DNA from 4 places in the Bradyrhizobium sp. WYCCWR15520 genome. Region 1 is predicted to be linked to each of the others. Evidence: riboswitches for the same ligand, from Rfam matches in the RefSeq annotation. Region 1 holds a riboswitch; each other region holds the start of a gene.
What was found. Region 1 has a riboswitch for cobalamin ahead of AC0QUY_RS21475 (TonB-dependent receptor plug domain-containing protein). Riboswitches for the same ligand answer to the same signal wherever they lie in the genome.

Region 2: another riboswitch for cobalamin. It lies ahead of metE (5-methyltetrahydropteroyltriglutamate--homocysteine S-methyltransferase); the one in region 1 lies ahead of AC0QUY_RS21475 (TonB-dependent receptor plug domain-containing protein).
Region 3: another riboswitch for cobalamin. It lies ahead of AC0QUY_RS15545 (TonB-dependent receptor); the one in region 1 lies ahead of AC0QUY_RS21475 (TonB-dependent receptor plug domain-containing protein).
Region 4: another riboswitch for cobalamin. It lies ahead of AC0QUY_RS33430 (DUF1636 family protein); the one in region 1 lies ahead of AC0QUY_RS21475 (TonB-dependent receptor plug domain-containing protein).

What each region holds. Positions count from the first base shown of each region.
Region 1 is NZ_JBWBWM010000018.1:96,608-103,782, forward strand. Features, by position in the region: gene cobD (threonine-phosphate decarboxylase CobD) at 1-398, shown strand, start outside; gene AC0QUY_RS21465 (ABC transporter ATP-binding protein) at 404-1,189, opposite strand; gene AC0QUY_RS21470 (FecCD family ABC transporter permease) at 1,186-2,208, opposite strand; gene AC0QUY_RS21475 (TonB-dependent receptor plug domain-containing protein) at 2,202-4,280, opposite strand; cobalamin riboswitch at 4,312-4,512, opposite strand; gene AC0QUY_RS21480 (CbtA family protein) at 4,554-5,291, opposite strand; gene AC0QUY_RS21485 (CbtB domain-containing protein) at 5,298-5,483, opposite strand; gene AC0QUY_RS21490 (hypothetical protein) at 5,540-5,815, opposite strand; gene AC0QUY_RS21495 (PepSY domain-containing protein) at 5,855-6,934, opposite strand; gene AC0QUY_RS21500 (TonB-dependent receptor) at 6,937-7,175, opposite strand, start outside.
Region 2 is NZ_JBWBWM010000059.1:1,124-8,298, forward strand. Features, by position in the region: gene AC0QUY_RS38295 (CBS domain-containing protein) at 1-52, opposite strand, end outside; gene AC0QUY_RS38300 (cold-shock protein) at 674-877, opposite strand; gene metE (5-methyltetrahydropteroyltriglutamate--homocysteine S-methyltransferase) at 1,790-4,117, opposite strand; cobalamin riboswitch at 4,220-4,415, opposite strand.
Region 3 is NZ_JBWBWM010000012.1:101,353-108,527, reverse strand. Features, by position in the region: gene AC0QUY_RS15550 (DUF6925 family protein) at 1-98, opposite strand, end outside; gene AC0QUY_RS15545 (TonB-dependent receptor) at 169-2,445, opposite strand; cobalamin riboswitch at 2,558-2,757, opposite strand; gene AC0QUY_RS15540 (FecCD family ABC transporter permease) at 2,893-3,936, shown strand; gene AC0QUY_RS15535 (ABC transporter ATP-binding protein) at 3,933-4,715, shown strand; gene AC0QUY_RS15530 (ABC transporter substrate-binding protein) at 4,715-5,545, shown strand; gene AC0QUY_RS15525 (MBL fold metallo-hydrolase) at 5,637-6,677, opposite strand; gene AC0QUY_RS15520 (DsrE family protein) at 6,921-7,175, opposite strand, start outside.
Region 4 is NZ_JBWBWM010000038.1:59,380-66,554, reverse strand. Features, by position in the region: partial or broken gene AC0QUY_RS33435 (cob(I)yrinic acid a,c-diamide adenosyltransferase) at 1,243-1,552, opposite strand; cobalamin riboswitch at 1,591-1,807, shown strand; partial or broken gene AC0QUY_RS33430 (DUF1636 family protein) at 1,897-2,226, shown strand; gene AC0QUY_RS33425 (cobaltochelatase subunit CobN) at 2,224-2,712, shown strand; gene cobG (precorrin-3B synthase) at 2,709-3,872, shown strand; gene AC0QUY_RS33415 (precorrin-8X methylmutase) at 3,872-4,501, shown strand; gene cobI (precorrin-2 C(20)-methyltransferase) at 4,504-5,235, shown strand; gene cobJ (precorrin-3B C(17)-methyltransferase) at 5,232-5,966, shown strand; gene AC0QUY_RS33400 (cobalt-precorrin-6A reductase) at 5,942-6,691, opposite strand; gene AC0QUY_RS33395 (bifunctional cobalt-precorrin-7 (C(5))-methyltransferase/cobalt-precorrin-6B (C(15))-methyltransferase) at 6,690-7,175, shown strand, end outside.

The DNA of each region.
Region 1 (7,175 bases):
TTGCCGGACTGCGGCTCGGCTTCGCCGTTGGCTCGCCCAACATCGTGCAGCGCATCATCGCCGCACTGGGGCCGTGGTCTTGCTCCGGTCCGGCATTGCATATCGGCGTCCTTGCGCTGGCGGATCGGCAATGGGCCGACGGCGCGCGCGACAGGTTGAAGCGCCAGGCGAACAAGCTCGATGATGTCCTGGCGAGGGCCGGTTTCGAAGTCGTGGGCGGTACGTCGCTGTTCCGTCTTGCGCGTCATCGGGATGCTCTGAAATGGCATGCTACGTTGGCTCGGCAACATATCTGGTGCCGCTGCTTTGAACGGCATGAGGATCTGCTTCGATTTGGCCTGCCGCCCGATGAAGCTGGTCTCCATCGCCTGTCCGCTGCCTTCGCCAGGGGCGAGTAGCCAATTCATCGCTCAACACCGGTCCATGGCACGATCACGTGTTCGCGCCGATAGTCGGCACGATATGCCGTCACCTTGAACACATCGGCCATGACGGCTTCGGATAACGCCTGCTCCGGTGTGCCCTGCGCGACGAGGCGGCCGTTCGACAGTACAAGAATGGTGTCGGCGAACCGCGCGGCAAGCGCGAGATCGTGGGTGACCACGATCACCAGAACGCCGCGGTCGGCCGTTCTACGAAGATTCTTCATTACGTCGATCTGAAAACGAGGATCGAGGGAAGCCGTCGGCTCATCCGCCAGCAGGACCGGCGCCTCGCCCGCCAGCACCCTGGCGAGCGCGACGCGGCTACGTTCGCCTCCCGAGAGCTCGGTAACGCGACGCGCTGCGAGCGTCATGATTTCGGTCGCCTGCATCGCGCGAGTTATGGCAATTTCGTCATCCGATGAAAGGCGTGCCGGATCGGTCGCACCACGTGGGTAACGTCCGAGCGCGACGATGTCTCTTACCTGCAGCGGCCAATGCACTACATGTCCCTGCGGAAGATAACCAAAACGCTTGGCGCGTTCGCGCAACGGCAGCGACGACAACAGGTCGCCGCCGACCTCGACGGTACCCGTCGACCGCACCAATCCAGCGAGCGCCCGCAGCAGCGTGGTCTTGCCGGCGCCGTTCGGACCAACCAGTGCCACGAGGTGCCGGCTTGAAAATGACAGCGAGACGTCCTCCAGCACGGCACGGCCGGACAGGGTCACGCCAAGGTTGTCAACCCTGAGAAGTGCGCCGTTCATGCAACCCCTCCAGCTAATGCCCGGCGCTCACGCACGATCAGATAGAGAAAGAATGGTACGCCGATGACAGAGGTGAGGACGCCGACCTTGATATCGGTGTTCGAGGGAATGATCCGCACGGCAATGTCGGCCGCGGTCAGGAGCGCCGCGCCGGTCAGTGCGCTCGGCAGCAGCAATCGCGCCGGGTCGTATCCGACCACCGGCCGCATCAAGTGCGGCGCGACAAGGCCGATGAAGCCGATGGTACCGGAAACGGCGACCGCTCCGCCGACTCCCAGCGCGACGCCGGTGATGACCAGGAGCCGCACCCGTGTCACATCGATGCCAAGGCTCTGCGCGGTCTCCTCTCCAAGGCTGAGCGCACGAAAGGCGCTGCGTTGACTCCACAACAAGATTGCGCCAGCCATAATAAACGGCATGGCCAGCATAACATGGCGAAAACTGCGATCCTCCAGGGAGCCAAGCAGCCAAAACGCAATTTCCAGGCTGGTGAACGGATTAGGTGACAGGTTCATTGTCAAAGCGGTTGCCGCGCCCGCGAGGCTGGAGATCGCCAACCCTGCCAAAATGAGCAGCAGCAATCCGGCGTTACGGCCGGCGATGCTGAGCAGGACGAACACCGACACAAACGCCATGGCAATGCCGGCCACCGGCAGCGCATAGGAACGGACGTCCGCCCATCCCAGTGCGATCATCAGAACCGCACCGAAAGCCGCCGATTGTGGTGCGCCGAATAGCGATGGCGAAGCCAATGGATTGCGCAACAGGCCTTGCAGGGCTGCGCCGGACAATCCGAGCACTGCGCCGATCGCCGATGCGAGGATGGCCCGTGGCAGGCGAATTTCCCGAATAATCGTCTGCTGCGCGTCGCTGCCTCCGCCGAACAAGGCATCGACGACCGTGGCTGGCGAAAGCCTGACAGGCCCCGTTCCAAGCGAAACCAGCGCCAGCAGCGCGACCAGTACGACAAGACCGACCGTGATGGCGTATGGCGGCTTCGTTGCAGATTGACTCACCATGTCGCGTTAACCCCGGCATAGACTGCAGGACCCGTGGTGCCGAAGTTGAACACCTCCTGGTAATGCTCGTTCAGGATATTTTCGCCCCGCGCGAAAACCTTCCAGACGGAATCGATCTTGTATTCGGTATAGAGATCGACCCGGGTATAGGGATCGAGCAGGTTGGTTTCGTTGGCGCCGCTGTAGCGTTTGGAGACAGTGAGCACGCGCGGCTCAATGAGCCATTTGTCGGTGGGCGTAATGGCCAGTGCAAGCCGGGCCACATCGGAAGGACGGCGTTGCAATGTGAGATTGGTCCTGAGGTCGACGGCATGCAGATGGGTGTAGGCGGTCTTCAGCTTCAGATACCCTGGCAGGAGAACAAGATCCGACCCGAATTCGATGCCGGAGGTCTCGGCGCGGGTGACGTTGACATAGTGCCCAAGGGGATTGGCGGCATCGATCGAAAATTCGATCAGGTTGGAAAATTTGTTGGCGAACGCCGTGACCGACAGTGTCAGTCTCCCGTTGAACAGGGTTTGGTCTATTCCGGCGTCATATCCGAAGCTCTGCTCGGGACTGAGCGAACTATTGCCGTAAGTTGGTGCGTAGAGCTGATAGAGGGTGGGCGCCTTGGCCCCGGTGCCGGCGCTGGTACGCAGCTTGGTGCCGGTTTCGGCAATCGTGTAGGCCGCGGTCGCGCGCCAGGTTTCGAAACGGGCGACGTCGACGACATCGTCGACCCGCCCGCCAAGGCTGATGTTCAGCCGCTCGCCGATCGGCAATTGCCATAGCGCAAACACCGAATTGGTGTCTTGCGTTCCCGCGAGCTGCGGCCTCTGCGGCCCAGGAATCGGGAGCAGCTTGGTAGCATAGGTGTTTGCGGTTTCGTGTTGTGTTCTGGAGCCAAAAATAAGCGATCCCAGCGGCCCCATTTTCAGGTTGCCCTGGTATTCGGCGCCGACACTGTTGCCGACGTAATCGGAAATTGTCGATGTCGTGTTCTGCGGCAGTTTGTTGATCTTGTAGCTTACCTCGTTGAAGGAGCGGTCGATGTGAGTCTCGAACACGTTGAAGCTATGGTTCAGGATTCCGTCGAGCGTATCGAAAGAGGCGCGTCCCCAAACCTGCTGGAGCAGACGCGTGGCGCTTGAAGGCGTGTCGGGAAATGCGCCGGTCGCCGCATCGTATGCCGATCGCGTGAACGAGGAGAGAATTCCGGATTCCAGCCGCACACCTTCTCCGGCGTCGTAGCCGATGCGCGCCGAGCCGCCGACGCGATCGAAGCCATCGCGCTCGAGCGGGCCATACTTGGCCTCAAGTGCCGGAATGCGATAACCAAAACGCGAGAAGCCGTTGCTGTGTTGTCCGCCAGCGGCAAGAGCATATGACCACGGACCGGCGGAGCCTGTCACCGATCCGCTGGTGGCGGCAGTGCCATAGCTTCCGCCCTCGGCGCGGACGTTGAATTGGGCGGGGCCGCCGCCCTTCTTGGTGATGATGTTGACGACACCGCCGATCGCGTCCGAGCCGTAGAGCGCACTTTGCGGCCCCTTCAACACCTCGATTCGCTCGATGGAGCTCGGCATGAGCATCGCGAAATCGAAGTCACCGCTGGCGGCGGTTGGATCGTTGACACGAATGCCATCGATCATCACCAGGGTCTGACCGGTGTTGGCGCCGCGCAACCGGATGCTCGTCATCGCGCCGGGGCCGCCGCTTTCGGTGATGTCGAGGCCCGGAACGGTTCGCAAAGCATCGACCAGGGACCCCGGATTGGTAGTTGCAATCGTCTCCTTGTTGACGACGCTAACGGCGCTTCCTGTACGGCTGAGCGGCTCCGGCGTTCGGTCCGGTGTGATCACCAATTCGGACGGTTGCGGTGGCGAGGAATCGGGCCTTGCCGGCACAGCCTGCCTCGTGCGCGCTGCGTTGTCCGTTCGGCGAACGGGCTTGGCCGGCTTGGCCGACGGCTTGGGTTCGACCACGACCTCTGGAAGTTTCTGCGGACCCGACTGGGCGATCGCCTCTTCAGGAAGGCCAAACAGGCCAAATAACGCGGCGAAGCCCGCGGCAAACCTACAGAATCCCATGACCACCTTTCCTTCGACCCACCGTCGAACGAGTTGAGCTTGGTCATCGGCCGGTCTCCTGGCTCGCGGTCGTCTCCCAGTCCGCCTTCCCAAACCAATGCAGGTTCAGTGGCTATGTTGGACTGAGAATGGCCGCTTACAGTTGCGGGGGCAGCTGCGGCATTGGGGGTGTTTCCCCGCACCGCATTCCCGTTTCACCTTCTACGAAGGCACCGATGACGGATGGAACGAAGCACAGAGCGACATCCGACGCAACCATTGGCGTCGACTCGCTTACGACGAGGCTCCGGACGATCGTGCGGAGAACCTGTGAAAAAAAACACCGGTGAGGCAACCAAGCAACGCCCAGAACAGCAGGCTCGTAATGGTCACGGAGACCACGAACTGATGCGAGAGCGCATCGGGAACGTCGCTATGCGCGCCGGCATGCTGTGGCGCGCCAACCAGGTGTGGAGAGACGACCAGGCAAAATCCCAGTACGGTGGCCCAGACGGCGCGATGCAGAAAAATGAGACCCATGCCGAGGGCAGTTGCCAGTGCGGTCATGGTCCACCAAAGCTGACGTGCCCCCAGGGCGGCGACCGGTGCGCCCGGGAGCTCGGGCGGCAATCCAAGCCCCGGCGCGGCGGTGAAGACCACAAAGCCGCTTAGCCCCCACAACAGTGCTTCGTGCCGGTCTACGCCGCCGCGCATGGCATAGAAGCCGGCCAGCAAGAGCGAAAATCCAATTGCCGTGAGAATATTGGCGGCAGCCGTCAGGCCGTTGCGCTGCAATCCTTCGGCTGGTTTCCAAGCGGTGGCCTCATGTTCGTGAGAGGCGTGATTATGGGGCGCATGCCCCTTGGTGGATTCGCCCGTCGGCTTGACACCGGCTTCCGGCGCCTGGTGTTCGTAGGTTTCGGCTTTGAGGATCAGCGGGACGGTGCTGAAGTATTGCAGGACAGTGACCGCGGCACCGCCGATCAGTCCGCTCAAGACCGCGGAAAAGACAATCGAACGAAAAATCGACATCGCAAATCAGTGGCAGGGAAACGCATTCGAATGACGGACGTCGTGCGCGGCGTTGTGGACGGCATCGATATGGGAGAAACCGACGAACCCCACGATGAAGAGACCGAGAGCCATGGCGAGAGCTGCCTGGTAGACCACGCTCAGGTCATGACTGGCGATCGGCAAGCTGGCAGCGGTACGAGTCTGTTGCATGACGGTTCTCCAAGGAAGCAGGCATTTCTAGCGGAAACGAATGTCTTTCGCGACCCCTAATTGCCCATTTGTTCGATTACGTCCCGGCTGGTGAGGTGAAAATTGACCCCGCGCGCAATTTCTCTTCGAGCAATTTTGGCCGCCGCCGCGGCACGGAAGGCGCGCTCCTGGTTGCGAAAAAAGGCCAGGCAATCATCAGGCTCCGGAAAAAACTGCAGTAGCGTTCGAAAGGCCAGCCGATGCACCATGCAGAAGCCGCGATGGTTGTCCGGCTCGAACGCCAAAGCGTCGATATCATCCCGCCAGCAAACTGGATTGTCGCTTTGATGCAACGGTAACTCCGGAGTTCAGCCCAGCGGAGCGGATTCGCTTTAGTCGCGCAGGTAGCGCCAGCCGATAACGACGCCGCTCACCGAGACGATAGCGCCCAGGATCGACAGCAGCCACACCACAATGTCCCAAGCCGGGCGGTACTTCAGGAACAGTTGAAAATCGAAACTGTGCAGCGCGTTGAACAGCCAGCGATATGTGCGCCGGCTGCTGTCCACGCGGCCGATGATATCGCCGGTGACCGGGCTGATGTGAAACCACGTCTTTGCGTCATCATCAAACACCGCACGCAACACCGGCAGTTCGCGGTCATGATGATGGGCATACCAGTAAGCGTCGTATTCCTTGAGGGTCAATCGCTCCGTGATGCGAGCATGCGGCAGCAGTTTTGCTGAGGCAGTCCAGAGGCGATCCTGCGAAAGCTTTGCAAATTCGCCCGATGTCACATCCAGTGGCGTCTGCGTGCCATCACGTGATGCAACGATGATCATCGGGCTGCCATCGAGCCAGACGAAACGCGCTTCAGTCGCGCCGAATTGCAGCGTTGGCAGCTTCGCCGCAATGGTCGGTATGTCGAGCGTGATCTCGCCGGAGTGCGAGGAGACATAGAGCTTGGTACCGGCATCGTCGCCGAGCGCAATCAGATAAAGCGGTCGCAGCGGATCGTAACGGGCAGTCACGCTCCATTGGTCGCGATCAACGATCTCTTCGAGCTGCGGTGTTTTGCTCGCGGGGTGGTATTGCGCGATCGCCCGCGCCTGTCCTTCGGAGAGGTTGGTGATGGCGCGGCCATCGGCGGCAGAGATCACCTGCCGCGTGCCGTCCCAGGCAGTCATGCGATACACGGGCTCGTCGGCCAGCATCGAAAGCCGGAGATCGCGCGGATAGCGGGTGACGCCAGCCTTCTTCATTGCGTCGTCCGGCGACAACGCCACTTTCTCCCATCGGATATCGGGAAGCGCTGCCAGCCTTTCCTTGTCGGAAAGGCCGGGAAACGCGACACACATCATCACGACGCCGGAAATGAACCACATGGCGAAGAACAGGCAGGTGATGATGCCGACCCAGCGGTGGCCGATATACAGCCACCGCCGGAGCGTGCGTTTCAGGGTGCGTGACACGCTCAGAACTTCACGTTGACGGCGAGCTGAGCCGTGCGAGGCATTCCGAGCAGCCATTGAGTGGTGCCGCCCGACGTCGTGTAAATCTCATCGAAGAGATTGTAGACGCGGAATGACACGGTGGTGTTGAGATCGGGCTTCCACTGCACCCCGGCATTGACGATGTTATAGGCCGGACGAGTGACCGTGTTGGCATTGTCCGCAAAGGTCTTGCCGACGATCTGCACGCCCGCATTGGCCG
Region 2 (7,175 bases), on a different contig from region 1:
GAGGCTCTCGCGTCATGTAATGGGCAACCGTCTGTTCGAGAAAATTGTACAAGGCGAGCCCTCGCTGTCGATTAGGCTATTCAAGCACGCGAGGTTAGCTGGTCACATTGAGCGAGCTCAAGTCGAACGAATTCAGGTTGCCCGATGTGAATAAGCAGGCGCTCCGACCCCGACGCATTCCGGCAAGTTGACGAAGATCAATCGATGTCAGTCGGGAAACTAAACCTGGCGGTTCATTCTGGACGGGTAAAGCAAGATCATATGTATGTCGCGCATTATCGCTCGATTTTATAAGAATGTCCTCGGCGAGAACGGCCAAGTAGTGTGACATCTGTGAGGGCATAGTGGGCTTGGATGTCTTAGACAATGCGCAGGCTATAGATCTCGCCAAACGAAAGTTTTTGCGAGATGCACGGCGTTCGCGATTACACGTTGCATGCCAACCGACTCGAGATAGCGCCTGCCGACTTTATCGTAAACTGGAGTACGAGGTATGCCGCAAGCTTGGTCGAGTGCGTGATTCTCGCGCTGTCGGGTGTTGGCCACTCCGGTAGCATAGTGCAGCAAGTTCTGTTCGCAGACCAATATCGTGTCGGAGAAGCGAAAGGCGCTCTGACGCCCTCGCTAATAAGCCTTCGTATGGGCCGGGATGAATCTGCCCAAGTCTCTATGATCAATCGATCACGACCTTTTCGGCTCGACCACGTCCCGTCCTGTGGTCTACAGCGGTTTCATAGCTGACGCGGTCGCCTTGCTTGAGCGTTACACCGGGCGATAAGCTGCTCACGTGGAAGAAGAGGTCTTCACCACCGCTGTCAGGCCCTATAAAGCCGTAACCCTTATCCTCCTTAAACAGCCTCACCTTGCCTTTGGGCATGTTCTTCTCTCCGAATCACTTCAATCAAATCGCGTATCAGATCATTTAAACTCGACGCACCTGCTCGCCTCAAGTGATTTGTGATTTCCGGAACTGTGATTAGCGTTAGTGCGCTAGCGCCGCGCCTTCCGTCTGGAAATCAGGCGAACAGGATAGAAGGCGCAGAACGAACAACGGCCTGGTGCTGTTCACGCCTTCAGAAGGCAGGAAGAGCTTTGGAAGCGCATCACGACAAGGACGCTCCGCTACGGAGCTATATTCTTGCCTACTTTGCGATTAGCAATAGACTCTGGTTCATCGGGTTTGCGACCTTACGCCAAAGTTTTCTCCGATGCCGTTTTCGCCCTGGCTGTCGGATTTGCTCTGTTGGGTGGGGGATAGCGACGGAGGTGGCGTGGAGCGCCGTGGGTAGCAGCAGTGCAGCCAGTAATCTCTCGCGACGCCTTCGACAATGGCACCTACTGATGAGCCCAGCGATCTTCCAGCGCGAAAAGGTCGCCTTGTCTCAGGTGAACGAAGACGATTGGTTCGCCCGCGAGACGAGGAAGCGAAAGCGCCCTCCGGCCTGACCTCACATGACCGGGCAAGACGATACGAATCGTCCGGATCCGCGTCGACCATTCGCAAATCGTCCGACGCTTCGCCGTTCCGGTTCCCAAAGTCGGCAAACACTCAACTCAATAACTCAACCCTCCAGCAGTACCGAGATGGATCGAGAGCATTTCGTTCCCCTCGATCGTTTGAGCCTTGCTTCCGACCAACTTCAGGATCGTTTTCTCGCCACCACGCTACATCGCTCCCACCAGCGATGAATCAGCAACAGGGCCCCTCTTTTCCAAAGCGGACGCATTTGATTTAGAAAACGCATCGGCGCCCCCTGTGAAAAAAGACGTCGGAGATCGGCAACTGGGATCAGGACGCCGCCCGCAATTCACGGGCAGCCGCGACCATATTGGTTAGCGCGGGACGCACCTCCTCCCATCGGCGCGTTTTCAAGCCGCAATCGGGATTGATCCAGAGCTGCGCATCGGAAAGCCGCTGCCGCGCCAGCGCAATGAGATTTTTCATCTCGGCTGCATCCGGGACGCGCGGCGAATGGATGTCGTAAACGCCCGGTCCGATCTCGTTTGGATATTTGTAGCTCTTGAAGGCATCAAGCAGCTGCATTTTTGACCGTGACGTCTCGATCGAGATGACATCGGCATCCATTGCCGCGATCGCATCGATGATGTCGTTGAACTCTGAATAACACATATGGGTGTGGATCTGGGTCTCGTCGGCCACCCCAGCCGAGCAGATGCGGAAGCTGTCTACTGCCCAGCCGAGGTAGGTCTTCCATTGTGACTTGCGCAGCGGCAATCCTTCTCGGAGCGCAGCCTCGTCAATCTGGATCATCATCGCGCCGGACCTCTCCAGATCGATCACCTCGTCACGTATCGCGAGCGCGATCTGATGGCATGCTTCGCTCCGTGGAATATCATCACGGACGAATGACCAGTTCAGGATCGTCACCGGCCCAGTCAGCATCGCCTTCAGTGGCTTCTTGGTCAGCGATTGCGCGAAGCGCCACCACTCCATCGCCATCGGCGTCGGCCGGGAGACGTCGCCAAACAGGATGGGCGGCCGGACATATCGCGAGCCGTAGGACTGAACCCAACCATGCTTGGTGAATGCGAAGCCGGACAGCCGCTCACCGAAATACTGCACCATGTCATTGCGCTCGAACTCTCCATGCACGAGAACGTCGAGACCAATGTCTTCCTGCCAGCGCACCGCACGCGCCGTCTCCTCCTTGAGAAACTGCTCGTATTGTGCGTCGCTCATCGTTCCCCGGGAATGGGCTGCGCGGGCGTTGCGAACCTCCAGCGTCTGCGGGAACGATCCGATCGTCGTCGTTGGAAATGTCGGCAATCGGAACCGCGCGCGCTGAACCTCGGCGCGCCGGGCGAAAGGACTGTGACGACGCCGCATGCTGCCATCGATTGCAGCCATTCGCTTGGCGACGTTCGCATTGTGAACGTTGGGTGACGTTTCGCGCGCGACGGCCGCGGCCTCCGAAGCCTCAAGTACATCCGCCGCTTCCTCCCATCCTTTAGCCAGCACGCGGCCCAGCGTTGCGAGTTCTCCGATCTTCTGGACGGAGAAAGCAAGCCAGCTTTTCACATCGAGATCGAGATCGGTCTCTAGTTCGAGATCGATCGGGACATGAAGCAGCGAGCATGAGGGTGCAATCTGCACGCGGTCCTTGCCGAGCCTTGCGATGGCAGGTTCGAGCCGGTCGAGCACCGCTGGAAGGTTCGAACGCCAGACATTGCGGCCATCGACGACTCCGAGGGAAATGACAAGATCCCTTCGAGCGTCGGCGACAATCACGTCCAACTGCTCCGGGGCGCGGACCAGGTCGATGTGAAGGCCCGCAACCGGCAACGTCAAAGCGGCTTCCAGGTTATCGCCGATCGTTCCAAAATAGGTAGCGAGCATGATCTTCACGTCGGGAACCTTTTTCGCCAGATAGGTGTAGGTCCGGCGCAGCGCGTCGCGTGTGGCAGCATCGAGGTCCAGGACCAAACATGGCTCGTCCAGTTGCACCCACTCGGCGCCCCTTAAGGTGAGTTCGCGGAGAACGTCTACATAGACCGGCAGCAGCCTATCGAGAAGCAACAGCGTATCGAATGCAGGATCGGCGCTCTTGCCGAGCTTGAGAAAGGTGACCGGACCAACAAGCACCGGGCGCGTCTGATAACCCAGGTTTTTCGCTTCTTCGTACTCCTCGATCGGCTTGCGAGAGGAAAGCGTGAAGGTCTGATCCTTGTGATATTCCGGCACTATGTAGTGATAATTGGTGTCGAACCATTTGGTCATCTCCTGCGCTGCCGCGCTGTGCTCGGCGTGACCGCAATTCGCGTCATGGTCATCGCGCTGCACGCCCCGTGCCATCGCAAAGTAGGTTTTGAGCGAAACAGGGCCTGCACTCCAACCGTAAATTTCCGGAATGGCACCGACCATCACGCTGGTATCGAGCACATGGTCATAAAGCGAGAAGTCGTTTGAAGGAATAACGGTTACGCCGAGCGATTTCTGCCGCGCCCAGTTGGCGGCGCGAAGCGCAGCCGCGGCCTCAAGAAGCTGCGTTTCGTCAGATTTTCCGGCCCAATAGCTCTCGAGCGCGAGTTTGAGTTCGCGGCGCGGACCGATGCGCGGCGTACCGAGGGTAGCGACAGGAATCGAGAGAAGAGACATAGCTTCAACCCCATGTTGGGAGCAAAGGCCATGGCGGACGCGTGCAGAAAAGCCGCGGAAAGCGGCAACTGCTTGGCGCACCACCGGGACACCCCGCCCGTGGACGAATATATTGTCGGGCCAGGTCTCCTAGCTCGCGGGTCGTCGCCGCTATCCGACCTTCCCAAAGCCGCGTGGCTTCAGTGGCTTCTATTGGACAGCGGCTCGCCGCTTACAGTTGCGGGGGCAGCGCCGGCATCGCACCGGCTTCCCTCTTAGCTCCGGATCCATCCGGAGAACCTCGACATCTCCGATTACCTGCAAGAGGACTGTTCCGTCAACCTCTCGATAATTCTTTGTGCGGTTCGGAGCGATTGTCTGGAGAACGGAGGCATCTAGCCTCGTCGTCGTGTGGCCCGATCGTGGCATAGAGTTGGGCGCACGTCTGGATTCGATCGACAATCATGTGGGTGCGGCGGTTGCGCGATCCCAGCTTACACATCTTCCTGCGCCTTATTCGCCACCCGCAGCGCCGACACGAGCCAGATCGCCATTGATTAGTTATTTCGAATTCTGCCGCCGCAAGAAACGGCGTCTTGCCGAAGGCGGTCACATTGGCGAGCAGCGGCACGCCCGGCATCCGCTCGGCAAAGGTTCGAATTTTCCGCGGTGGTGAGCGCCGCAGGAAAATCGGTAGGCGGCCGCCTCCAACTCTGCACGCGCCTACATGCTATATCGCGAGGCACACCCATATCTTGCCGAAACTTACTGTCGCATCGCCGTACCCATGCGCTGACGTAGCCATTGACCGAAGGTTGCCCACCTCCGCGCATCTCTATCGCCTGCATCGGCTCAGCGACCACCTTGGCCAAAAACAGCCCGTTCAGGCACGACTGCCGCATCACCTTCCTGGCCCGTGCTTGAAAGTTACGGGCACCCCCGATCTCGTGGCCTTCGAGCGGCATGTCATCCATTCTGTCGTCTGCGGACTCGAACCGTCCACCGTCGCACTCCGAAACGACCATTTTGGCCGCGCCATATCCGCGTGATGCTTCGCCATTTGCAGGCCATAGAGCAGACATCGGCAGCGCTTGCGGCTTGCCAGTCGGCTTCGGACCAGCTCGGTCCGGCGGACGCTGACGAGCCATCGATGCGCTACGTTGACATTCCCATAGGCCTGTAGCTTCTCACGATTCTGAACTCGCAGCGCACGTCACGTACAGGCTTGTAATAGATCACCGAGACCCGTGATGAGTGTCGCCGAAACGACATCCCGCCTGAACAAAGAAGGGAACGGTGACCTCCTTAGGTATCCGGGCTTATCGCGGTAGACCGACCGATACGTCGAGCTGAACGATGCGTCCAGCTGATCATCTTTGCACAAAAGATGCGAGACATGTACAAAAATTACCGCCAAACCGCGCAAGAACTCAAGTATTCGATCACTTCGCGCGACTAGAGACGAACAAAAAAGCGTCTCGTAACACTGATGCTCTCACAAGCTTGGAGTTCTCGGTGAGTGATCGATCTACTCATCTCGATGCTCCTTCAGCCGCCCCTTGGGGCGTTCCTCCCTGACTTGGCCGCGCGTAACATTCGCGCGGCCTTTTTTCTGCATCCGGCAAGAGATTGATTTGCAGGATCTCAATGGCTCTGACCGCAAAAACGCATGGTGCGAGCAGGTTCTCGCAGATACAGGTCATTAGCCTCGGCGAACAGTTGTTCGTAAATGCCGGCGTACGGTCACCCATCCTAATTTCGAGAAGAGGACGCCTCCGCAAGACGGGCGATTGACGTCCTCGTAATGTAATAAGCCGCCTCCGCGTCTTCAGGCGCGAGCGGCTCTGAAGAAAACGTGCGGTCGGGTCCCTTCAGGCGGACTCCAGAGCGTCGCTCATGGATGTCGACCACGAAATCGGCCACGTGCAATCAATGGTGAGTCGCCTGATCGGTCGGAACAGTTCCACGACCAATTAGTTTCGCCGCGCTTTGTCATCTGAGACCGTCGGTCTTATACGTCTATCATACCGTTCCGCTAGGTCCAGCAGCCTTTTTCTAATGAAAGGGTCTGCCTTGTCCGCTAGATCGCGAATGATCTGGGCCCGGTCCTTTAAAAACTGCTCATCCACGAAAACACCTATTCAGTGCAAGTCTACATATATCTTAGCACACTCCCGTTTGGTCGGCTTTCATTCCCTGCACCTCGGATCTACGCATGACATTAACACTCCGGGGGTGAGACCGAGATGGTCCTCCGGCGTTCCGCCAGAAGCAAAGCATGGGTTTGCCTGTCTGCGCAGCAGCCGCATCAAGGGATAATTCCCTAGGCCATGCTGACAGACGCTGTCTTGCCGAATCCCAGGCCGACATTGCCAACACTATCTCCGACCAGGATACTTCGACGATGGATCGGCCATGCGTGCCGTATCATGCGTACGCGGCGGCCCAGGCGACACGACGTCCCTCCACCATTCACCGCTGCAGCATTGGAATCGCGACACGTTCAAGGAGGCTGCTCTTAACTTTGACTTATTATAGATCTCGATCGATCGCTTGCCTCGTATCCCTGCAGTCAGTGCTTCCTATGGAAGTCGAGAGAAAACTGTCAATGCTGGCAAGAACGATCTCGTCTCCAAAATTGGGAACCCACGCACAAACGTTAACAGTCGCGCATCCATCTCCGTCACTAGTTCCCCGCGCCGCGTCCGGGGACTGCTCACGAAGGCTCCTGTTCCGACACGGACGGATCCAGCAAACCAAACGGGATCCAGGCCAGAAACGGCCAGAAGAGACGAGGATGCGACCGCTGGATATGGCGCAGTCAACCAAATTACGTCGCGCGACAGGTCAGCCGCGGCACGCTTGTTCATCCTGTAAGCTGTAAAGTCGATGATTGTTGCCGACGTCTCTGTCACCTGATACTTCCATGTTACTCTTTAATGCGTCACACCGAATTCTAATGACAAGTTTCTCAACTCCGCTAATGCGCTTCTGCCCCGACCCCGTCTCCCGCGGCGTCTCGGTGCCGCCTATTAAGCCGCTCGCAACCAGCGAAGCCATTTGTGGTCGGCCTCCCGCC
Region 3 (7,175 bases), on a different contig from region 1:
GGCCGGGCCTCGCCCAGCCCATCGCGCGCCGGATGCGACTCATTGCAATCAGCGGAATGGACGCGGTTCGGGCATGAAAAGGTATTCTCCCCGGCAATATGCCCGAGGAGAATACCTTCTCGTCTGGTCAGGACAAGCCGGTCCGGCGGACCGGACCGGTGAATTCGCTCAGAACGTTGCGCCGGCCTTCACCATAAAGGTGCGGCCGGGGAGCGGGTAGGCCGAGAAGCGGCCGGGCGTAAACGAGCTGGCGATCGCGTAGTCATAGTAGAGTGCGTTGAACAGATTGTTCACGCCCACCGACCAGAAGAAGCGATCGTACTGTCCGCTAAGCTTCAGATCGGCGGTAGCACTGGCCGGAATGGGCCGCTGGGTGTTGGCTTGGTCGTTGTCCATGAAGCGCTCGCTCCAGGCACGTACGGTGGCGTCGAACACCAGGTAGTTCTGCCAGATATTCCAAGTCACGCCGCCCATGGCTGTATAGCGGGATACCAGCGGGACGTCGTCACCTGCGAACGGCCCCTCGCGAAAGACAGCGCGCGTATAGGCCATGCCGCCGCGGAGCGTCACCGTATCGCTGACACGCAGCGAGGCGCTGGTCTCGGAGCCGTAGCGGCGGGTCGGATCGAGGTTGACGTTGAAGAACAGCGCCGGGATGAAATGGATCTCGTTCTCGAGGTCCATGTTGTAGATGCTCGATTGCATCTGGAAGCCACCGCTCTTGATGCGGAATCCGCCCTCGATGTCATGCGAGGTCTGGGTCTTCAACTGGAAAGTCCCTGGAACGAAGAAGGGACCGCTGGAGACGCGCTCGTCGACGGTCGGGGTTCGGAATGCGCGCGCGGCGCGGCCGAATACCGAGAACACGCTGTTGAAGCGATGCTCGAGGCCAACATGCAGCGCGTACTGTGTTTCGTTGCTGTCCAATGGAGAGGCCGCGGGGCTGCAATTGAAGAACATGGCGCAACCGGGTGCATTGGGATCAAACCGATCCCGGGCACTCAGGCTGGTATTTTGAACCCTGGCGCCATAGGAGAAATCGGTCGTCGGCAATAGGCCGACCGTGTGCTGCCCGTAGCCGGCCAGCGTCTGCTGCGACAGGTCGTAGATGTGGGTCGGCGCAAGGCCCTTGAACGCTCCGCGGTCCTGATTGAATGTCGCGTCGTAATAATCGATGCCGGTCAGGATCTGCGAGGGAATTCCGAAGATCGAGTTCTTGATGCTCAATCGCGGCGTGATCGACCAGGTCAGCAAGGATGCGTCGTTGTAGGTGGAGGAGAAGCTCGGAAGTGGCGAGGCAAACGGTACGGCGCCGAAGAAACCACTTTGCGTGTCCTTCTTCCGAACGCCGCCGTCGACAATCAGGTCGACGCCATTCATGATTGTCTTGGTGAAGCCGGTGGTGGCGCTGGCGCCTTGCTGGTTGCCGTAATCGAACGGCGTATTGGTGCCCCTACGATCAGTGACGAGTTGATCTAGTCCGATGGAGGGATCGACGGTGCGGCCGCCCGGGAAACCGAGCTTCTGGTCGTCGCCGGTTACCGTAAGGAAGGCCTTGAGGTCCGGTGTGGAATAATTGAGATTGCCGACCCCGTTGCGCTGGTCGAGGGCATTGTTGACCCGGTAACCGTCAGACTTGATGGCGTTGCCATAGAAGGACGTCGACCAAGGTCCGTAGTTGGTCGCGGCCGAAATATTCGCAAGCCGCTGATTGAAGGAGCCGACGCCGGCCTCGGCGCGCATGGCAAAGGGAGGGCCGCCGACGCCGTCCTTCAGGACGATGTTGACGACGCCGCCGACCGCGTTGTCGCCGTAGAGCACCGCGCCGCTGTTGCCGCGGGTGATTTCAATGCGCTCAATCGAATTGAGCGGAATGGTCGAAAAATCGACGCCGGCCATGTCGATGTCGTTGAGCCTTCGGCCGTTGATGAGCACCAGCGTATTTGAGGTCGCGAAAGCGCCGAATCCGCGGAGGTCGACGCTGGTCTTGGCGCCGTTGACGCCGCCATACAGGCTCGTCAGTTGCACGCCGGGCGTTTGCGCGATGATTTCCTGCAACGTTTGTGCGGGCGAATGCGCGATCTCTTCGGCGGTAATAACGGTCGACGCCGTGCCGACAATGCCTGAAAACTGCCGGCCGCCGCTGCCGCCCGCGCCTTGCGAAGCACTTTGCGATGAGGCGCCCGAACCGGTCCCGGCTGCGGGCCGTGTGCCGGTCGGGGGCGCTGCCGCCGGCACGACGCGGCGCGAGGTCGATCCTTCATCGTAGGTCGGTTTGGCGCGGGTCCGATTCAGGTCCGTGGGCGAGGTTATCTCGATCGGCGGCAATTGCTCAGGCGGCGTCTGCGCCGCTGCGCCGGAAATGCCGAGCGATACGATCGGTATGAGGAAGCTGGAAGCAAGCCAGACGCGGCGGCGCGTAGCGGCTCTGTTGGTGGAAGACATGGTTCAGACCTCGGTATGACGTCAGTGGCACGTCACAGCGAACCAAGTCTCACCGTATGCTAACCGAGCTTAGGTGAAGCTAATGCCTGTACTCCCCGACCGACATCTTCGCGTGTGACCACGGCTGACGGCAGGTCTCCTGGCTCGCGGGTCGTTACCCCATCGTCGCCTTCCCAGGACCGAGATGCCCAGTGGCGTGTGACGAAGGATTCGCCGCTTACAGTTGCGGGGGCAGCCGCGGAATTGGGGAATTTCCCCGCACCGCATTCCCTTTTGATCCCCAAAACGGGAACCGTCGGGAACTATGGTAGAAGTTCGTCAAAGTCCGAGTCAATCCGCCCCGGCGCGCCGAGCAATGCCTACTGGACGAGTGCGCTATTTTTGCCGCATGAGCACGCGTGCCCGACCGTCTGTACCGGAGCGGGCAAAACTGCTTTAGGACGATCGATGAGTGTTGAGGCCGTAACCCTGACCAACGAGATTGCCACGCGCCGGCGGATCGGCGCGGTGGCGGCGCTTTCCGTCCTCGTTGTGTTCCTGATGCTGATCTCGCTTGGGATCGGGCCGGTGCGGCTGTCGCCGCTTTCAGTGGTGCAAGCGTTGTTGGGCGCCGGCAGCGACGTATCGCAGGTGATCGTGCGGGAGATACGCCTGCCGCGCACGCTGCTGGCGCTCGCGATCGGCGCTATTCTTGGCCTGTCGGGCGCTTCGCTGCAGGGCTTGCTCCGCAATCCACTGGCCTCGCCTTCGTTGTTCGGCGCGCCGCAATCGGCCGCCTTCGGCGCCGTGCTGGTGATTGCGCTGGGGCTGGCCGATGTGCGCTCCTACGCGCTGCCGGTTGCGGCGATCGCTGCGGCCTTCGGTTCGGTGTTTGTGCTGCTCACCATCGCCGGCCGCAATGCCGGGCTGCTGATCCTCATCCTCTCGGGGCTCGCGATTTCCAGCTTTGCGGGTGCTGCCACCGCGCTGGTGATGAACCTCTCCAGCAATCCCTTCGTGGTGCTGGAGATCGCGTTCTGGCTATTGGGCTCGTTGGAGGACCGCAGCTTCCAGCATGTGATGCTGGCGTTTCCCTTCATCATTGCCGGCGCGATCATGCTGTTCAGCCAGCGCCATGCCTTTCGCGCGCTCAGTCTCGGCGAGGAAACCGCGCAAAGCCTCGGCGTCGATGTCGGCCGCCTCCGGCTGTTCGTGATTTCGGGCGTCGCACTGGGCGTCGGCGGTGCGGTCGCGGTTACCGGCACCATCGGTTTCATCGGCCTGGTCGCGCCGCATCTGATGCGGCCCGTGATCGGTCACGATCCGGGGCGGCTGTTGATCCCGAGCGCGCTTGCCGGCTCGGCGCTGCTGCTCGCGGCCGATATCGCGGTGCGCATCATTCCCTCGACCTCGGATATCAAGGTCGGCGTGCTGACCTCGATTATCGGCGTACCGTTCTTTCTCTATCTGATCATGCGCGAACGCCGCGCGCTCAGCGGAGGCGTTGCATGAGCGAGACAGCATTGCTGAGCGCAAGGGGGTTAGGCGTGCGGCTCGCCGGCCGCGTCGTGCTGACTGACGTTTCGTTCGCGCTTGACGCGGGACATCTGGTTGCCCTGGTCGGGCCGAACGGCGCCGGCAAGACCACGCTGTTGCGGTCGTTGGCCGGGCTGATCCCGTCCGAAGGCGAGATCGCGATCGGCGGTCAAACACTGGCCACGCTTCCGCTGCGCGAGCGCGCAAAACGCTTTGGCTACCTGCCGCAGGGGCATGTCGTGCACTGGCCGCTGCCGGCGCGCGATATCGTAGCACTCGGTCGCTATCCGCATGGCGCGACCGATCCGGCACGGCTGTCGCCGAAGGACGCGGAAGCCGTGCTGCGTGCGATGCAGGCGGTCGACGTGCTCGAATTCAGTGATCGCCGCGTCACCGAACTCTCGGGCGGCGAGCGCAGCCGCGTCGCGCTGGCCCGCGCGCTGGCCGTGGAGGCGCCGGTCATCCTGGCCGACGAGCCGACCGCCTCGCTCGACCCTCGGCACCAGATCGACGTGATGCAGAATTTGCGCGCGACCGCCGACAAGGGCGTGCTGGTCATCGTGGTGACGCACGATCTTGGGCTCGCCGCGCGATTTGCCGACCATGTGCTGGTGCTGCGCGAAGGCCGGCTGGTGTCGCAGGGCGCCCCGGCAGAGGCGCTGTCCGAACAGGTGATGGCGGATGTGTTCCGGATCTCGGCCTATCGCGCGGAGTATCAGCGCGAGGCGGTGATCGTGCCGTGGGCGGATGTCTGATGCGGCGGCCGGCACTTCTAGCGGTGGCGATGGCGCTTGGGTTGCCGGGTACAGCGCCTGCCGCCAATCTGCCGCGGCTGGTATCGATGAATGTCTGCACCGATCAATTGGTGCTGATGCTCGCGGACCCCCACCAGATCCTGGGATTGAGCCGGTTCTCTCGCGACGGCTGGCAATCGCAGGCGGGCGACCTCAGCCGCTATCCGGTGCTATCGGGCGGAGCCGAGGACGTGCTGCTGATAAAGCCCGACATCGTCGTCGCCAGCGCGTTCGACAAGCGCTCGACACGGGACTTGTTGAAGGCGAAAGGGCTTCGTCTCGCCGAACTCGCCGTGCCGCGAACCCTCGATGAAGCGAGGCAGCAGATCCGCGAGGCCGGCGACATCACCGGTCATCCCGATCGCGCGGCGGCGGAAATCGCGCGGCTTGACGCGGCGCTGGCGCGCGCCCGTCAGGCTGTTTCGGAGCGGCATTATCGCGTGCTGCCGCTGTCGCGACGAGGCTGGGTGGCGGGCAGCGACAGTTTTGTCGGTTCGCTGCTGGCCGAAACCGGGCTGCGCAGCGCGGCCGGCGATCTCGGTTTTGCCTTCGGCGGCTTTGCCTCGCTGGAGGCGATCGTGAATTTGCGGCCGGATTTCCTTGTGGTTTCGCAGGCCGGCGATATCGCGCGCGATGACGGCCAGGCCTTCCTGCTGCATCCGGCGTTGGAGCGCTTCTATCCGCCCGCAAAGCGTATCGTGATCCCGGAGCGCATGACCGAGTGCGGCGGCGTGTTGCTGGCGGACGCGCTTGACGCTCTGACGGCGGAATTGAAGCGGGTGAGAAAGTAAATTCGTAGCCCGGATGGAGCGAAGCGCAATCCGGGAATCTTTTGGCGGCGTCCCGGATTTCGCTTCGCTCCATCCGGGCTACGATAAAACCTCACCCCATCACCACCGGCCCGCCGATCTTCTTCCATGCGTCGATGCCGCCTTCGATATGCGCGGTGTTAACAAGGCCCGCATTCTTCGCGGCGGCCACCGCCATCGCCGAGCGCTCACCGAAGGCGCAGAAGAACACCACGCGGCGGCCGGTGGCGGCGGCGACTTCGCGGAGCATGCCGCCGGGCTTGAGGCTCTCGGAGATACCAGGGTAGGGCGCATGCAGCGCGCCCGCGATCGTACCGTGCTTGGCGCGCTCGCTCGCTTCGCGCAGATCGACCAAGAGGATATCGGGCCGACCGAGACTGTTGATGGCGTCGCCAGCAGAGAGCGCGAGCCCCTGCTTGGCAAGCTCCTCCTGATGCAGGCCGACATGCATGTTGGCGGGCACCGCGACGTCCATCATCTTCGGGTTCGGCAGCTTCAGGTTGGCCATCAGCTCGATATATTCGTCGACATTGCGGACCTGCAGCCGCGGATTGTAGCGCTTCTCCTCGCCGATGGTGGAAACCGTATCGCCCTTGTAGTCATGGGCGGGGAACACCAGCGTCTCCTCGGGCAGTTTCAGCAGCCGGTTGAAGATCGACTCGTACTGCGCGCGCGAGGAGCCGTTCTGGAAATCAGTGCGGCCGGTGCCGCGGATCAAGAGCGTGTCGCCGGTGAAGACGCGATCGCCCATCAGGTAACTATAGGAATCGTCGGTGTGGCCGGGCGTGTACATGACATCGAGGCACAGCCCCTCGATCGTCACCTTGTCGCCGTCGGAAACCCGCATCGAGACCACGTCGGCCTTGCTCTGCTCGCCCATGATGGTGATGCACTGGGTGCGGTCGCGCAGTTCGCCAAGGCCCGTGACGTGATCGGCATGCAGATGGGTATCGACCGCCTTCACCAGCCGCAGGTCGAGTTCGCGCAGGAGCTGGCAGTAGCGGTCGGCTTTTTCCAGCACGGGATCGAGGATCAGCGCCTCGCCGCCGGCGCGGCTCGCCAGCAGGTAGCTGTAGGTGCCGGAAACGCTGTCGAAGAGCTGACGAAAGATCATGGTTGCTGCCGCGCTCTCAATCCGAGTCTCGGGCAGGATATTATTCTAATTTGACGGCCTTCTCAAACAACTTTCATCTATAAGAAGCGACCTTGTCGAAGGAGTTTTACGCCTTGGGGCTCGCCTCTGTCATTGCGAGCGAAGCGAAGCAATCCATGCCGCAGCGCAGGGAGAGATGGATTGCTTCGCTTCGCTCGCAATGACGCTGAGGCGACATTGCGATCTGCTCGCGCACAAAGGCCTTCACGGCCGCACCAGCGTATATCCGTTCTCCGTCAGGAACAGAATCTGCGCCACGCCGACCTGCACCGGCGTTGCCGCGGCAATGAATACAGGCCGCTTGCCGTTCTCGCGCTCCAGCGTATCGACGGTGTTGAGGCAGATATCGAAGCGCGCGCCTTGCGCGACCAGGCTCTCGACCATCTTGCGGTTGGGATTTTCCGGGCGCAGCAGGTCGATGCCGGGACCGAAAGCAACGATCTCGATCGCGACCTTATC
Region 4 (7,175 bases), on a different contig from region 1:
CACGTTGCGTAGCGAGACTTTGTCGGCCACCAAACAATCCTGCGCCATGATGAGCCGGGTGCTTCGCTGTTTGCGAGCCGTGTCCGTGCAAGCCTCGATGAGTAGCTTCGCACCAGCCGTCGGCCAACATGCCCTCTCAGCGGTCTTTCGCGATTGAGCCCTAGACTCGCAATTGTGGGGTTTCCGCCGCGTGCGCTGGCTGATCCGAAAGCAGCGCAAACACGCAGCGGGCCTTGCAGATGGGAAACGGGCCGAGGCCGCGCAAAAAAGTCGGCCACCGCGATGTCTTGGTAAAATGGATTGCAATTCGGCCAGAGCTTACGCCTGGTCACCAGAGCGTCCTGCGCGAATGAGGCGATTTAGATCAAGGGTCGCTGAACGCATGTCTTTATGTATCAACAGCATAGATGCATCCCATCGAAACAATCGATTTCACCAGTTTTGCGGAATGCTGTTAGAAAGCGAGCATAGTCTGGTGCAAATGGCACACATACTCGGACGTCACTTCCATCGCGGATGAGTGATCACAGGTGGGCGAAGCATTGGCGGACAGCCTCTTTTCGGTGGGTTCATCTTGAAGCATATCTTTGATGATCGCCTCAAGATTACGTGACCGACGCACTTGTCGAGCTTCACGCGATCGTTGGGCCGAATTCCCTGAATAGAGCAGAAGGAAGCGAAACCTGATTTCATTTGGAACGTATATCGGCCTTCCCGTGGCTAAAGTTAACGGCGAATGCCCCCGCCGTAAATGAACCGCCGGCACCCTCCCTCTGCCGACGGAAGCTGGTGCGATGTGTAGCAGCGTCGCTCCCCCCCAGACTGACTTCCGCCCGGCCGCCGAAAAGGAGGCCGGGCATTTTTTTGGCGAGCAGGAGCGCCAGCTTGCAGATCTTGCATTTGATCTCACTCACGCCCATGAATTCAGGGGGCGGCGCCGCGTCCTCGCACCAATCCATCGATAGGTCAGAACGGCCCATCGGATTAGTTGATGTCTGTCAGCGGCCTATTATTCCGCAACGATAGTGGGCCGGCAGAAAAGCTTTTTTCCTAAGGACAGGCATGGCATTTACCAGTTGCGCTTCGGCCAATCGCCAGGTTCGCATCAAATGCATCGCGGTCAGCATCCTGATTTGTTGACCTACGAGTTGACACGCGATGAAGGCTCTGGATGGAAAGTTGAAACCTAGGCTATCGTCGAGTGGTAAATTCCTTCGCCGATCGCCGATGTTCCCAGTTGGCGCGACACAATTCACCAAAATGTCTGGTCAGCAGCGGGCGCTCGCCGGTGTCCCACGCACCTTTGATGAATTGCATCATGGCGCAGGGAAAGCCATGCGCAACGCACCGCATGATCATGCCGAGAGCCAAGGAGGATTTCCCTTTGCTCGCGCAGGTGTGGACGATGATGAGTCCCTTCTCACCGCTCTTGGCGGCTATCATCCGGTCGCGCGCTGCTTTTTTTCTTCGCCATTTTGGCCGCATGGTGGGCGTCCAGCGAGGCTTCAGAGGTCACGGTTTCGTCCTCAGCGGCATCAGGTTCGGAAGTCATGAGCACGCTCTACGGCTTGACAAGCTGCACGCTTGGGCAAATGGTGGGGTGGCGTTGGTTCCTGTCCTAGGACAGGCGAAGAGGGAATGCGATAGGGCTCTAGCCGCGAAGCTTGGACCTGAAGCGCAGCCGCCCCCGCGACCGTGACCGGAGAGATCTCTAGGAGCCACTGACCCGTCAAGGGTTGGGAAGGTGGAGATCGAAGGGAAAACCTGCTCCGCAAGCCGGGAGACCTGCCAGCGCAGAGACTTGAGACCGGCGGACGGGGTGCTCCGCGACGGCAACGAACCGTAGTGTCTCCGGTTCGTGCGCCTCATCGCCTCCGCCAAAAATCGAGGAGGGCGATGACCGTCACGCTTCATGTCTGCATCACCTGCCGTGCCGACCAACCCGTAAGAGAAGGCAAAATCACGCCAGGCGCGCGTCTGCACAGCGCCATTCTCGCCGGCGTGCCGGAAGACGTCCACGTGGTTCCGGTCGAATGCCTGTCTGCTTGTAGCCAGGGTTGCGCGCTCAGCGCGCCTGGACGGTGGTCTTACGTCTGCGGCCGCCTGTCCGACATAAACGCGCCGGACGTGATCGCCGGTGCTGCGGCCTATGCGGCGACGGCCGACGGCATCGTGCCGTGGCGCAGCCGGCCGGAGATCTTCCGCAAACAATCGCTTGCCCGCATTTCCACCGATTACCATGAAACGGATCTGCTGCTCGCCGCAGACTATGCCGTGCATGAGGCGGGCCTTGCGCCCGCGGCGGCGCGCCTCGGCGCGGCCACACCATCGCTCTACCACCTACGCGACACATCCCGATCAGCCGCGTGCTCGCTCGTTGACCGAGGAAATTTCGCGCGTTGTGCGTGCGCGTGCGGTCAACCCAAATGGATGTCCGGGATGATGCGCCACGGCTTTCGGGGCGCGGCGGAAATCGCTGCCACGCTAGAGCATATGGCCAGCTTTGCACATCTTGCCGATGCGGTGCCCACGCATCTCTTCGATCTCTATTACGACGCGATGCTTGGCAGCGACAACGTGCGCACTTTCATGGCGCGCGAGAATCCGGCGGCGCTTGCGGCGATCGAGACTTGCTTCACCCGTTTGAATCAAGCTTCGCCCTGGAGGACACGGCGCAATTCGATTGCGGTCGCGCTGCGGGAGGCTTCATGAGCGCTGTTGCGATCAAGGGCTGGTGCCCCAGCGCCTTACGGCCGATGCGGTCGGGAGATGGGCTCGTGGTTCGCATCCGGCCGCACGGTGGCCGGCTGGCTCCGAAGCAGGCAGCGGGAATTGCGGTGCTGTCCGAGCGCTACGGCAACGGCCTGATCGATCTGACCAGCCGGGGCAACCTGCAAATCAGGGGTGTCAGTGATCAAGGTCATCGGCCCTTGATCGAGGAACTCTCACGGCTGCACTTGCTCGATCCCGATGCGGAGTCGGAAGCGCGGCGCAACATCCTTGTCTCGCCCTTCTGGAGCGCCAGTGACGATACCTGTTTTCTCGCAGCAGAACTTGAACGCGGGCTTGTGATGGGACCGCCCGACCTGCCGACCAAATTCGGCTTCGCCGTTGATTGCAGCACAGAGCCCGCGCTGGCCGGCGCCTCCGCCGACATCCGGATCGAGCGCAGCATCGCGGGAGAGCTGATCGTGCGTGCCGACGGTGCGGAGCATGGTCGTCCCGTCTCACGGACAGAAGCGGTAAGCGTTGCGCTCGCGCTTGCCGAGTGGTTCGTCGACTCGGGCGGAGCCAGGGAGGGGAGAGGGCGAATGAAAGCGCATGTCGGGGCTGGCGCAAAACTGCCCGACGCGCTTCGTAGCAACGTCAAGCCGGCTTGCATGATCGCGGAGCCGCGTCCCGGACTTTATCCGCAAGGCGCGATGGTCGCTGCGGCTTTCGGACAGCTGACACATGCCGCTCTCAGCCATCTTGCCGGATGCTCGCAAGGATTACGGATGACGCCCTGGCGCATGATTGTGGCGGAAGGATTGCGCGAAATGCCCCACTGCGAGAGCCTCGTCACCCAAGCGGACGATCCGATCCTGCGCGTCGTCGCCTGCAGCGGTGCGCCCGCCTGCTGTGAGGCGCACTGCGACACTCGTGCACTTGCAGCGTCGCTTGCGTCGCATATTGCCGCGGACGAGAGGCTTCACGTCTCTGGCTGTGCCAAAGGCTGTGCTCATTCGGGGACTGCTGCGCTCACCCTTGTTGCGACCCGCGAGGGATTTGATGTCATCCGCAGCGGCTCAACGAGGGATACGCCTAGCCAGCGTGGAGTAAGCGCAGGCCGAATGATCGCGGATCCTTCCGTTCTAACGGGAGCGCCCTGATGACGCACGTCTATGAAACCGATGGTGCGACGATCTACCGTCAATCCTTCGCCACCATTCGCGCGGAGGCGAACCTTGAGCGATTTTCTGCCGACGAGGAGCCAGTGGTCGTGCGGATGGTCCATGCCGCCGGCATGGTGAGTCTCGAATCCTGCATCCGCTTCACGCCCGGCATGGCGCGCATCGCGCGGGCTGCGCTGCAGAACGCCGCGCCTATCCTCTGCGACGCACGCATGGTGTCGGAGGGAATTACGCGTGCGCGCCTGCCGGCCGGCAACGCCATCATCTGTACGCTTGACGATCCCAAGGTTCCCTCCCTCGCGCAATCCATGCGCAATACCCGCTCAGCCGCAGCGCTGGAATTGTGGAGGCCGCATCTGGACGGCGCGATCGTCGCTATCGGCAATGCGCCGACCGCGCTCTTTCACCTGCTCAACATGCTGGAGGATCGCAACTGTCCAAGACCTGCAGCGATCATCGGTTGTCCGGTCGGCTTTGTTGGCGCGGCTGAAGCCAAGCTTGCGCTGATGGTTGACCAGCCTGCGCCGGCGCTGACGGTCGAGGGGCGCCTTGGCGGCTCCGCAATCACGGTCGCCGCCGTGAACGCGCTGGCGAGCCGGAACGAATAGCTATGGGGCGCATCATCTGTTGCGGCCTCGGGCCAGGAAATCCGGACCTCATGAGCGTGCGCGCCGATCGTGAGGTCCGTGCGGCCAAGCACGTTGCCTATTTCCGGAAGAAAGGACGGGCTGGCCAGGCGCGCCGCATCGTCGATGGACTACTGGCAAAGGACGTCTGCGAATATCCGATGGAGTATCCGGTCACTACGGAGATCGCCTTCGATAGTCCGGAATATGTTGGCCTCCTTGCCGGCTTTTACGACGAGTGGGCGGAGCGTCTTGCGCGGATCGCCCGCGCGGCCGACATCGTCGTTCTCTGCGAGGGCGATCCCTACTTCTACGGTTCCTTCATGCACCTCCGTGCACGTCTGCAGCGCCGCGTCGAGATCGAGGTGATCGCCGGCATTCCCGGCATGGCTGGCTGCTGGAATTCGGTCGGCCTGCCGATCGCCCTCGGCGACGATGTGATGACGGTACTGATGGGTACGCTGTCGGAACAAGAGCTCGAGCAACGCGCGCGCAATTCCGATGCGCTCGTCATCATGAAGACCGGGCGCAATCTGAAGAAGGTGCGCCGCGCGCTTGCCGGCGCCGGCCGCCTTGGCGAGGCATGGCTGATCGAACGCGGCACTATGCCGGCCGAGCGCGTCGCGCGGCTGGAGGACGTGGACGAGACCGAGTGCCCCTATTTCGCGATTGTGCTCGTGCATGGGCGGGGACGCCGGATGGAGGCGGCCGAATGACGGGCATATTGACCATCGCGGGACTTGGGCCGGGCGACCAGGCGCTAGTCACGCCGGAAGTCTCCGCCGCGCTCGCCGCCGCGACCGACGTCGTGGGCTATGCGCCATACGTCGCGCGAGTAGCCCCGCGTGAAGGACTGACGCTGCATCCATCAGACAATCGCATGGAGTTGCAGCGCGCAAGCGATGCCTTGCAGCTGGCATCGGAAGGACGCCGTGTTGTCATGGTTTCTTCGGGCGACCCAGGTGTTTTCGCCATGGCAGCGGCTGTGTTCGAAGCACTTGAAGTCTCGTCTCAATGGCATGGGCTTGCAATCCGCGTTATGCCCGGCGTAACTGCAATGCTGGCAGCCGCCGCGCGCGCCGGCGCGCCGCTCGGCCACGATTTTTGCGCGATCAATCTCTCCGATAATCTGAAGCCGTGGTCGATGATCGAGAAACGCTTGCGGCTTGCCTCCGAAGCCGACTTTGCGATCGCGATGTACAATCCGCGCTCAGTGAGCCGGCCCGAGGGTTTTGAACGCGCGCTCTCGGTGCTGAAGGAGGCAGGTTGCGGCGAGCGCCTCGTGATCTTCGCCCATGCGGTCAGCACGGTCGCGGAGCGAATTGAAACCGTGATGCTGCGCGAGGCACGGCCCGAGATGGCCGACATGCGAACCCTTGTCATCGTCGGTAATTCGGCAACGCGCCGCGTCGGCCGCTGGGTCTATGCACCGAGGCATGCCCGATGACGGAGCCATTGCATGACCTCCGCCACGCTTTCGACTCGGGGCCTGTCAGGCAATTCGGGCCGCTTGAGCATCACGACGGGAAGGCCGAGCTCGCGCGCGGCGTCGATCTTGGCGCGCGCGCCCGCTCCACCGGAGTTGCGGGCAACAACCCATTCGATGCCGCGCGCACGCATCATCTCCAATTCGCCGGCGAGGGTGAACGGTCCGCGCGACACGATGACATCGACGTCCGGAAACGGCAGTGGTCCATCGGGAGGATCGACAAACCGCAAAGTGTAGGCGTGCTGCGGCCTGGCGCTGAAAGGTGCGATGTGCTGGCGTCCGATCGCAAGAAATACCCGCGCGCGATTGTTCGGCAATGCTGCCGTAGCGGAGGAGATATCCGCGGCCTCGATCCAGGTGTCGCCGGTCCCTTTTGCCCAGGGCGCGCGCTCGAGCGCGATCAGCGGTGTTCCGGTCATCTCGCACGCTGCAACCGCATTACGGCTCATTTCGGCCGCGAAGGGATGGGTTGCATCGACAAGGTGCGTTATTTCCTCGCGCCGAATGAACTCGGCAAGGCCATTCACGCCGCCGAACCCTCCGATGCGGGTCGGCAGCGGCTGGTTCACGGGGGCGCGGGTGCGACCTCCATAGGAATAGATCGCATCACACCCCGCGCGCGCCACAGCGTCTGCGAGCAGATTGGCATCGCTTGTTCCGCCCAGAATGAGGGCGCACATCATGCATGATCCCTGGCTGACGATCATCGGCATTGGCGAAGATGGCCTTGCCGGCCTCTCGGATGCAAGCCGAAAGGCGCTTGCGGAAGCCGAGACGGTGTTTGGCGGCGAACGGCATCTCGCGCTGGCAGGGATTTCCGACCGCGGCCGTCCCTGGGCGGCGCCGTTCGAGACAGATTGCGTGCTGGCCTGCCGCGGTCGTCCGACGGTGGTGCTCGCCTCGGGCGATCCGTCCTGGTACGGCGTAGGAGCCAGTCTCGCGGAACGGCTCAGCAAGAGCGAATGGATTGCGCATCCCGCGCTCTCGACATTCTCGCTTGCCTCGGCGCGGCTCGGATGGCGGCTCGAATCTGTCGTCTGTCTTGGAATCCACGCGGCGCCATTCGAACGCCTGGTGCCGCATCTGACACATGGAGCGCGCATCATTTGTCTCGTGCGCGACGGCAAGGCGCCCGGCGATCTGGCCAAATGGTTGACGGCGCGCGGC